Regions from separate parts of the Methylorubrum podarium genome, predicted to be linked through region 1. Evidence: predicted binding sites of a transcription regulator. Region 1 holds the regulator's gene; the other holds the start of a gene.

Region 1 (4,779 bases):
AATAGGCGGTCGCCGGGCCCGGCTCCGCTTCGCTCCCGACCCTGTCCGACATCTCACCGCCCAGGCTTTTCCGTCACGCCTGTTCGTAAAACGAAAGCCGGCCTACTCGCAACTAGGTGGTCTCGATCTCCGGGCTGCACATGGTGCTCGCGGCGGGCGTCGTGTTCTGGCTGGTGCGGGCGGGGCTCGCGCTGGTGCCGGTGCTGGCGCTGGCTTGGCCGATCAAGAAGATCGCGGCCGGCGCGGCGATGCTGGGGGTGACCGCCTACTGCGCCTTCTCGGGCTGGGACGTCGCCGCCGAGCGGGCGCTGATCATGACGCTGGTGATGCTCGGCGCGATCCTGGTCGATCGCCCGGCGCTCAGCATGCGCAACCTGGCGCTCGCCGCGATCCTGGCGCTGGCCCGCGAGCCGGAGGCGCTGCTCGGCCCGAGCTTCCAGATGTCGTTCGGGGCGGTGGCCGGGCTGATCGCCTGCGCGCCGCTCATCGACGGGCGCGTCTTCCGGACCGAGAGCCCGTCCCGGATCGCGCGGGCGGCGTCGTGGACGGCGACCGCGGTGGTCGGCACGCTGGCCACGACGCTGGTGGCGCAGGTCGCCACCGCGCCCTTCGCCACCTACCACTTCCAGACCGTGCAGCCCTTCGGCCTCGTCGGCAACGCGCTGACCCTGCCGCTCGTCTCCCTCGCCGTGATGCCCGCGGCGGTGCTCGGGATGCTGGCCTATCCCTTCGCCCTCGATCGTCCGGTCTGGTGGCTGATGGGGCTCGCGGTGCGGGGGATGCTCGACATCTCGGCCTGGATCGCCGGGTTCGGGCAGGCCAACGTGGTGCTGCCGGCCTTCGGCACGGGCGCCCTGGTGCTGCTCGCGGCCGCCCTGCTCCTCGCGACCCTTCCGGTGTCGCGGCTGCGTCTCCTCGCCCTGCTGCCGGCGGGGCTCGGCATCGCGCTGGCCGCGAGCCCGGCGCGCTACGACATCTACATCGACCGGGACGGGGCCGGCGCCGCAATCCGCGGCAAGGACGGGCGCCTCGTCGTCCTCGGGCGCCCGCCCGGCTTCGTGCTGGAGCAATGGCTGAAGGCCGACGGCGACGGGCGCCGCCCCGACGCGATCACCGCTACCGCCGGGCCGCGATGCGACCGCCTCGGCTGCACCCTGGCCGCCATCGACGGGCGTGCCGTCGCCCTCGTCAACGACAAGCGCGCTTTCCCTGAGGATTGCGTCCGGGCCGACATCCTGATCAGCCGCCTGCGCGCCCCGCCGGGCTGTGCCGCGCCGCTGATCGCCGACCGCAGCTTCCTGGCAGTGCACGGCGCCACCGCGATCCGGCTCGGCCCGGCGGGGCCGGAGGTGGTCACGACGCGCGGCGCCGGTGAACCGAAGCCCTGGCAGCCCCGGGCCGTCGGCGCGGTGATGACGCCGGCAGCCCGGTCGGAGCCCGAATCAGCCCGCGACGTCGATCCGACGGACCCGCCGCTCCCCGAGACGCCTCAGTAACGGCGCACGAGGCTCACGAGCTTGCCCTGGATGCGCACCCGATCGGGACCGAGGACGCGGGTCTCGTAGGATGGGTTGGCCGCCTCAAGCGCGATCGAGGAGCCGCGACGGCGCAGGCGCTTGAGGGTCGCCTCCTCGTCGTCGATCAGCGCCACGATGATGTCGCCGTTGTTGGCGGTGTCCTGCTTGTGGATCACCACGAGGTCACCGTCGAGGATGCCGGCCTCGATCATCGAATCGCCGCGCACTTCGAGCGCGTAATGCTCGCCGCCCGACAGGAAGTCGGGAGACATGGAGATCGAGTGGCTCTGGCTCTCGATCGCCGAGATCGGCGTACCGGCGGCGATCCGGCCCATCACCGGAACCATCACCGAATGCCCGTTGCCGTCGTGGGCCTGCAGCATCGGCGGCTTCGGCGCGGGCGGCTTGGCCGAGAGGCCGCCCTCGACCACGCTCGGGGTGAAGCGGCGCGGCTCGGGCGCGGGTCCCTGCTTGGCGGCCGGCATGTCGGGCATGCGCAGGATCTCGATCGCCCGTGCCCGGTTCGGCAGGCGGCGCAGGAAGCCGCGCTCCTCCAGCGCCATGATCAGGCGATGGATGCCGGATTTGGATTTGAGATCGAGCGCGTCCTTCATCTCGTCGAAGGACGGCGGCACACCGCTCTCCTGCATCCTCTGCTGGATGAACTGGAGCAGTTCGAGTTGCTTGCGGGTCAGCATGCGGCACCTGCTGTCGACCGCGGGCCGGGGGCGCCGCAGAATCGTTGAAAACAAAGCGCGAACAGCCTAGACGTTCCTCTCCTGTTCCGCAAGACGAACCGAGACATGCGAAGGGCGGCAGTGCCGCAGCGCCGCCGCCCTTCGTTGCGACCTCGCGGATCCGGATCAGGCCGGAATGACGTCCACGATCTCGTAGGTGTCGGGATCGATGATGACGATGTCGTCGCCGACGAGGATGAACTGCAGGCCGCGATAGGCCGGGACCAGCGAGAGGATCGCCGGCGGCAGCGGATGCAGCGAAACCGAGCGCGGGATCGCCGTGCCGACGCGAACCGCGAAGTTCACGTTCGTGACCGCCCGGACATTGGAGCGGGTGATCGACTGACGGAACTCGGTGCGCTGCGTCGAGCTCAGGCTGCGGGAGGCACCGCGTGCCTCCGTCGCCGCCCCGCGACCGCTCCGCTCACCGACCCCGTCGCGGCCCCCGCGCTCACCGGCTCCGTCGCGCCCGCCGCGCTCGCCGGCCGCGTCACGGCTGCTCCGGCCGTCGCGCTCGCCCGCGCCGTCGCGACCGGCGTCGCGGGCGCCGCGCTCACCCGGTTCTCCGGCGCGGTCCGGGCCGCCGTCCCGACCGCCGCGGGGGCCGGTCTCTCCCGCCGCGCCGCCCCGTCCGGCGCCGCCCGCCGCACCGCCGGCTTCGCCGCCGCGGGCACCGCCCCCCATCTCGCCGCCGCCGCGGGCGCCGCCGGCACCACCCGCCTCGCCGGCTCCGCCGCGGGGTCCGCTCGCGGCTCCGCCGGCTCCGCCGCCCGCGCCGCCCATGCTCCCGCCGGCGCCGCCACCGGCACCGCCCGCGCCGCCGGCACCTCCGGCTCCCATCCCGGCACCGCCGCCGGCGCCGCCCCCGGCGCCTCCGCCCGCGCCACCGCCGGCACCACCGCCGGCCCCGCCGCCCTGAGCGAGGGCGGTCGCCGCGCCGAGCACGAGGATCGCGGCGGTTGCCGTGCTGCGAAAGAACTTCGTCATGGTCCGTTCCTGTCTGCTGCCGGCGACCGACGCGGCGCCGAAACCCGGCTCGCAACGGCGACCGCGCGAAAATCGTTCCCCGAAGATGCATTGCCGCTTGTTCTTCGGGACAAGCCTGGCAATAAATGGAGAGGCTCGTATATCGCCGCCGACGTGCTGACGGGCGGGCTCTATGTGTTTGTAAATCCGTAGCGAGCTTACGAGCTTTACTATCCCTCTCCGGGCGATGCCGGGCCGCAAGCGTTCGGGTCGATGGCTCCGGGCGGATGGGCGCAGCCTGCGGAACCCGAATCTCGAGCGCGTTTCGCGTCGGGTCGATCGATACGGCCGGGCGCCTCCTTCGCTGACATCCGCCTGCGCCTGTGCTGTCCCAGCGGCTGGTCCGTCTCGGCCCGGCGCTTAGCTTTATCTGGCTCACGTCCGCCCGAGGGCCGGATCAGCAGGGGAACAGCATGTCGGACATCACCGCGACGGCGGAAGCGCAGGACGACGCGGCCGACCGGCGCCGCCGCATCATGGCGATCGTCGGTTCCTCGTCGGGCAATCTCGTCGAGTGGTACGACTTCTACTGCTACGCCTTCTTCGCCCTCTACTTCGCCCCGGTCTTCTTCCCCGAGGGCGACAGCACCGGCCAGCTTCTCAAGTCGGCGGCCGTCTTCGCGGTGGGCTTCTTCATGCGGCCGATCGGCGGCTGGCTGTTCGGGCGCATCGCCGACCGGCTCGGGCGCAAGACCTCGCTGATGATCTCGGTGCTGATGATGTGCGGCGGCTCCCTCGCCATCGCCCTGCTGCCGACCTACGCCACGGTCGGGCCTCTCGCACCGGTGCTGCTCGTCCTCGCGCGGATGGTGCAGGGCCTCTCGGTGGGCGGCGAGTACGGCACCAGCGCGACCTACATGAGCGAGGTCGCCGCCAAGGGGCAGCGCGGCTTCTACGCGTCGTTCCAGTACGTCACGCTGATCGGCGGCCAGCTCCTCGCCTCGCTGGTCCTCGTTGTGCTGCAAAGCCTGCTCACGGCCGAGCAGCTCACCGCCTGGGGCTGGCGCATCCCCTTCGTCATCGGTGCGCTGGCCGCGGTGATCGCCCTGTTCCTGCGCCGCTCGCTGTCGGAGACGATGAGCGCGGAGAACAAGGATTCGAAGGAGTCGGGAACCTTCGCCGGGCTGTTCAAGCACTGGCGCGCCTTCGCCGTGGTGTTCGCCTATACGGCCGGCGGGTCGCTGTCGTTCTACACGCTGACGACCTACATGCCGAAATACCTCTTCAACACCGCGCATATGGACAAGGTGTCCGCCTCGCAGATCACCACGGCGGCCCTGTTCGTCTACATGGTGATCCAGCCCTTCTTCGGCTGGCTCTCGGACCGGATCGGCCGGAAGACGAGCATGCTGCTGTTCAGCGGGCTCGGCATGGTGATGATCGTGCCGCTGATGTCGGCGATCGGCGCCACCACCAGCCCGGTCCTCTCCTTCGGCCTGATCATGATCGGGCTGATCGTCATCAGCTTCTACACCGGCATCAGCGGCATCGTGAAAGCG
Region 2 (4,779 bases), on a different contig from region 1:
TCTTCATTTGCATCGGCGACGCCGAGTTCCTGAACAACAACTACACCGTCGTCGGCGTCGTCACCTCCGGAATGGACGTGGTCGACAAGATCAAGAAGGGCTCCAAGGCCGATAACGGCTCGGTGCAGAACCCCGACAAGATCGTGAAGATGACGCTCGGAGGCGGCCAATAGCGGCCGGACGCACCGGGCGTCGCTGGGGCGGCGCTCTCGCCGGCCTCCTCGCGGCCGGGCTCGCCCTGCTCGTGCCGGGCAGGGCGGATGCGTTCGAGGGCATTGAACCCTGGCGCAGCCTGCCCCAGACCTTGCGGGGCACGCAGCGGGTACCGCTGCCCGCCTCGGAGGCGGAACCGGCCCCGGCCGACACTTTGCGGGGGCTCTATCCGGCGCTCGCCGCCTGCTGGCGGGTGCCCGAGGGCTTGAGCCGGTTCGAGCGGGCGGAGATCACGGCGCGCCTCTCCCTGCGCCGGGACGGCTCGGTGATCGGCACGCCGCAGATCACCTTCGCGAAGGCGCCGGGCGACGCGCGGACCCGGGACATCCTGATTCGGGCGACGCTCGACGCGATCGCCCGCTGCACGCCGGTCCGGCTCACCCCGGCCCTCGGCGGAGCCATCGCGGGGCGCCCCCTGGCGCTGCGCTTCATCTACGACGGACCCAAAGGACAGGGAATTTAAGCCATGGCAGAGACGAACGAGACCATCGTCCTGGAGACCACCAAGGGCCGCGTCGTCATCGCGCTGCGCCCCGACCTCGCCCCCAACCACGTCGAGCGGATCAAGACCCTGGCCTCCCAGGGCTTCTACGACGGCGTGCCGTTCCACCGGGTCATCGACGGCTTCATGGCCCAGACCGGCGACCCGACCGGCACCGGCTCCGGCGGCTCTGAGCTGCCCGACCTGAACGCCGAGTTCAACGCCGAGCCGCACGTGCGCGGCACCTGCTCGATGGCGCGCACCAACTTCCCGCACTCGGCCAACTCGCAGTTCTTCATCTGCTTTTCCGACGCCCGCTTCCTCGACCGCCAGTACACGGTGTGGGGCAAGGTGATCGAGGGCATGGAAGTGGTCGACACGATCAAGCGCGGCGAGCCCGTGCGCGATCCCGATCGGATCGTGAAGGCGACCGTCGCGGCGGCGTAACAGGGATTTCCCCTCCCCCTTGCGGGGAGGGGTTCGGGGTGGGGGTCGTTCCGGACGAGGCTCAGCGGTGCCTCCTGCACCACCCCCACCTCCGGCTCCTCCCCGCAAGGGGGAGGAGAGAAGCCCTCACCCCTCCGGCGGCTCCTTGAGCCCCGCGGCCTCTTCCAGCCACGTCAGGATCTCCGGAGCCCGCCAGGGCTTGGGCATGAAGGTCGCGGTGACGCGCAGGTCGCTCGGCTGGTCGCCCGCGTCGCCCGAGGTCAGCAGCATGCGGATGCGCGGCCAGGTCACGCCGATGATGCGCGCCAGCTCGAAACCGCCGATCGTGCCCGGCGTGCGCACGTCGGAGAAGACCACGTCGATCCCGTCGCCGCGCTGGCGCAGGATGTCGAGGGCGCGCTCGGCCGTCTCGGCCTCGATCACCTCGAAGCCTTTCTCCTCCAGCAGCTCGGCCGCGAGGTAGCGCTCGTCGGGCTCGTCCTCGACGACGAGGATGACGGGCCGGCGGCCTGTGGGTCGTGCGTCACTCATGACCGGTCACTCATGACCCTGGCATATCTTGAGAGCTCGCGGGAAAAACGCAGATTGCGCGTCCCACGCGACATCCTCCGGCAAAGTCCCCGGCAGACATTACGATAGAACGGCGGGGCCGAACGTCTGTCGTTCAGCGGCAACAGCAGGCGGTTTTGTTGCATCCGCCAGGGTGACGCATGCAGTTTCGAGGTGGGATAAGCCGTCGCACCCGCACTGCGTGCAGGGCTCTCGGCGCGGAATCATCGCCGACTCGGCGGTCAAGCCGACGCCCGGAATAAAATCCGCATTTTCAACAGGGATGGCAACGATCGGACGGTTGACGGGTTACGGCTCAGGTGCGTTCACTCTTTGTTCTAAGAGACGTCCCGCAAGCCAACCCTCGAACCCGCGCCCATGCCCTCTCCCCGCTCCCCCGACGCGCCGACGCTGGCCGAGCTTCGCCGGCTGACGGATACCGCCGGGCTTGGTGCCGGATCCGGCGCCGGGTCCGAGGCCCAACCCACCCTGCCCTTCGGCGTCGGCGGGCTCGACACGGCCCTGCCCGGCGGCGGGCTGGCGCTGGGCGCGCTCCACCAGATCCACGAGGGGGGCCCGCGCGGGCGCTACGCCGCCACCGCCGTGCTGTTCGCCGGCGGCATCCTGGCCCGGCTCGACGGGCCGGTGCTGTGGTGCCTGCACAGCCGCGACCTGTTCGCCCCGGCCCTGGCCCGGGTCGGGCTCCATCCCGACCGGGTCGTCTATTGCGAGACGTGGCGCGATGCCGAGGTGCTGCCGGCCATGGAAGAGGGCCTGCGCCACCGTGGGCTCGCCGGGGTCGTCGGCGAGCTCACTCGCATGGGGCTCACCCCCTCCCGCCGGCTCCAGCTCGCGGCGGAGGGATCGGGCGTCACCGCGCTCGTCGTGCACCGGCTCTGCGCGGGCGAGGCCGCCGAGCCCGAGCCCAGCGCCGCGCGAACCCGCTGGCGGGTGGCGCCCGCTCCCTCGGACGGACCGAACCGTCGCGTGGACCGTCATCTGGGCCGGCCGCGCTGGCGGCTCGAGTTGCAGCGCAGCCGCGGCGGGGCGCCGGGGGCTTGGATCGTGGAGGCATGCGATGCGCAGGGTCGTCTCGCTGTACCTGCCGGCCTGGCCGACCGACCGGCTGCGCCGGAGCGGGTCCAGCGCCGCGCCGCCGGATGAGCCCCTCGCCACCGTGGCGCAGGATGGCGCCCGGCGCGTGCTCGCCGGCGTGGACGCCGCCGCCCGCCGCCTCGGCCTGCGCCCGGGCATGAGCGCGGCCCACGCCCAGGCGCTGGTGCCGGGCCTGCACCTCGTGCCCGCCGCGCCCGAGGCGGATGCGGCGGCGCTGGAGCGGCTCGGCCTGTGGTGCCAGCGCTACGCGCCGATCGTGGCCCTCGACCCGCCCGACGGGCTCCTGATCGACGTCACCGGCGCCGCGCATCTGTTCGGCGGCGAGGCGCCGCTGCTCGCCGACCTCGCCGCCCGCCTGGAGCGAACGGGCATCGCGGTTCGGCTGGCACTCGCCGACACGCCGGGCGGCGCCTGGGGTCTGGCCCGCTTCGGCGCGGGCGGGATCGTGCCGCCGAGCGGCGCGGCGCAGGCCTTGGCGCCCCTGCCGGTGGCGGCTTTGCGGCTCGGCCCCGAGGCGGTGCGGGCGCTGCAGGATGTCGGCCTGACGCGCGTCGGCGAGCTGACGGACAAGCCGCGCGCCGCCCTGCGGCTGCGCTTCGGTGCCGAACTGCTGTTCCGCCTCGACCGGGCGCTCGGCCGCGAGCCGGAGCCGCTGGCGGCGCTCGCCGTGCCCGAGACGCCCTGCGTGGCCCTGCGCTTCGCCGAGCCGGTCGGCGCCCGCGAGAGCCTGGAGCGGGTCGTGGCCGATCTCTGCACCCGGCTCGTGCCGGAGCTGGAGCGGCGCGGCCTCGGCGCCCGCCGGCTCGACCTCGTCTTCGTCCGGGTCGACCGCCTCGATCAGGCGATCCGGATCGGCACGGCGCGGCCGAGCCGCGACGCCGCCCACCTCGCCCGACTGCTCGCCGAGCGCCTCGCGCTCGTCGATCCCGGCTTCGGCATCGAGGAGGCGTGGCTCGGCGCCTCGCGGGTCGAGCCCCTTGCCGCGCGTCAAGCGAGCCATCTCGCCGCCGGCCCGCAGGCGCCGGACCTCGCCGCCCTGGTCGATACCCTGCTCGTGCGCCTCGGCGCCGCCCGCGTCTACCGGCTGGCGCCGGTGGAGAGCGACCTGCCCGAGCGGGCGGTGCGGCGGGTGCCGGCCTTGGCCGATCCCCTCGGCGCCGTCTGGCCCACCGACCTGCCCCGCCCGGCGCGGCTGCTGGCGCCGCCGGAGCCGGTCACGGCCGTGGCCGAGATCCCCGACGCGCCGCCGCTGTTCTTCGTCTGGCGCAACACCCGCCACCTCATTGCCCGCGCCGACGGGCCGGAGCGCATCCTCGGCGAGTGGTGGGTCGCGGATGCCGAGGCCGACCTCGCCCGCGACTATTACCGGGTCGAGACGGAAGCCGGCGAGCGCTTCTGGCTGTTTCGCGACGGGCCGATGGAGGCGCAGGGGCGCTGGTGGCTGCACGGGCTCGGCGAGGCGTGAGCACACCGGAGCTTCAGGTCACGACGCACTTCTCCTTCCTGCGCGGCGCGTCGAGCCCGGAGGAACTGTTCTCGGCTGCGAGCCTCCTCGGCATCCCGGCGCTCGGGGTGACCGATCACGGCTCGCTCGCCGGGATGGTGCGGGCGCATCAGGCGGCGAAGGTGACGGGCGTGCGCCTCGTCGTCGGCTGCCGGCTCGACCTCGACGATCTTTCCTCGCCGCTGCTCGTCTATCCGACCGACCGGGCCGCCTACGGCCGGCTCTGCCGCCTGCTCAGCCTGGGCAAGGCGCGCGGCGGCAAGGGCCGCTGCCGCCTGACATGGGCCGACCTCGGGGAGTGGCACGAAGGACTTTTCGCGATCCTTCTCCCCGAACGGCCGGGGCCGACCCTCCCGGACGCTCTCGCCCAGTTCAAGAAAACGTTCGGAGCCCGCGCCTCCCTCGCGCTGACCCGCCGCTTCCGCCCCGACGACGCGGACAGGCTCGACGCGTTGGCCGCCGCCGCGCG

The links. Region 1 encodes LexA, which represses DNA repair genes until DNA is damaged. Its sites were predicted from a motif close to TGTTCNNNNTGTGTTCNG; they were not measured.
Region 2: ABS772_RS09070 (ImuA family protein) is a predicted target of LexA. The motif match lies at 2,014-2,031, and genes of this name have one in related genera.

The regions. Positions count from the first base shown of each region.
Region 1 is NZ_JBELQE010000085.1:104,576-109,354, reverse strand. Features, by position in the region: gene ABS772_RS16435 (recombinase family protein) at 1-52, opposite strand, end outside; partial or broken gene ABS772_RS16430 (ComEC/Rec2 family competence protein) at 117-1,496, shown strand; gene lexA (transcriptional repressor LexA) at 1,490-2,215, opposite strand; gene ABS772_RS16420 (DUF1236 domain-containing protein) at 2,381-3,241, opposite strand; gene ABS772_RS16415 (MFS family transporter) at 3,694-4,779, shown strand, end outside.
Region 2 is NZ_JBELQE010000052.1:40,668-45,446, forward strand. Features, by position in the region: gene ABS772_RS09050 (peptidylprolyl isomerase) at 1-173, shown strand, start outside; gene ABS772_RS09055 (hypothetical protein) at 245-676, shown strand; gene ABS772_RS09060 (peptidylprolyl isomerase) at 680-1,141, shown strand; gene ABS772_RS09065 (response regulator) at 1,268-1,672, opposite strand; gene ABS772_RS09070 (ImuA family protein) at 2,069-2,854, shown strand; gene ABS772_RS09075 (DUF6504 family protein) at 2,769-4,271, shown strand; gene ABS772_RS09080 (error-prone DNA polymerase) at 4,268-4,779, shown strand, end outside.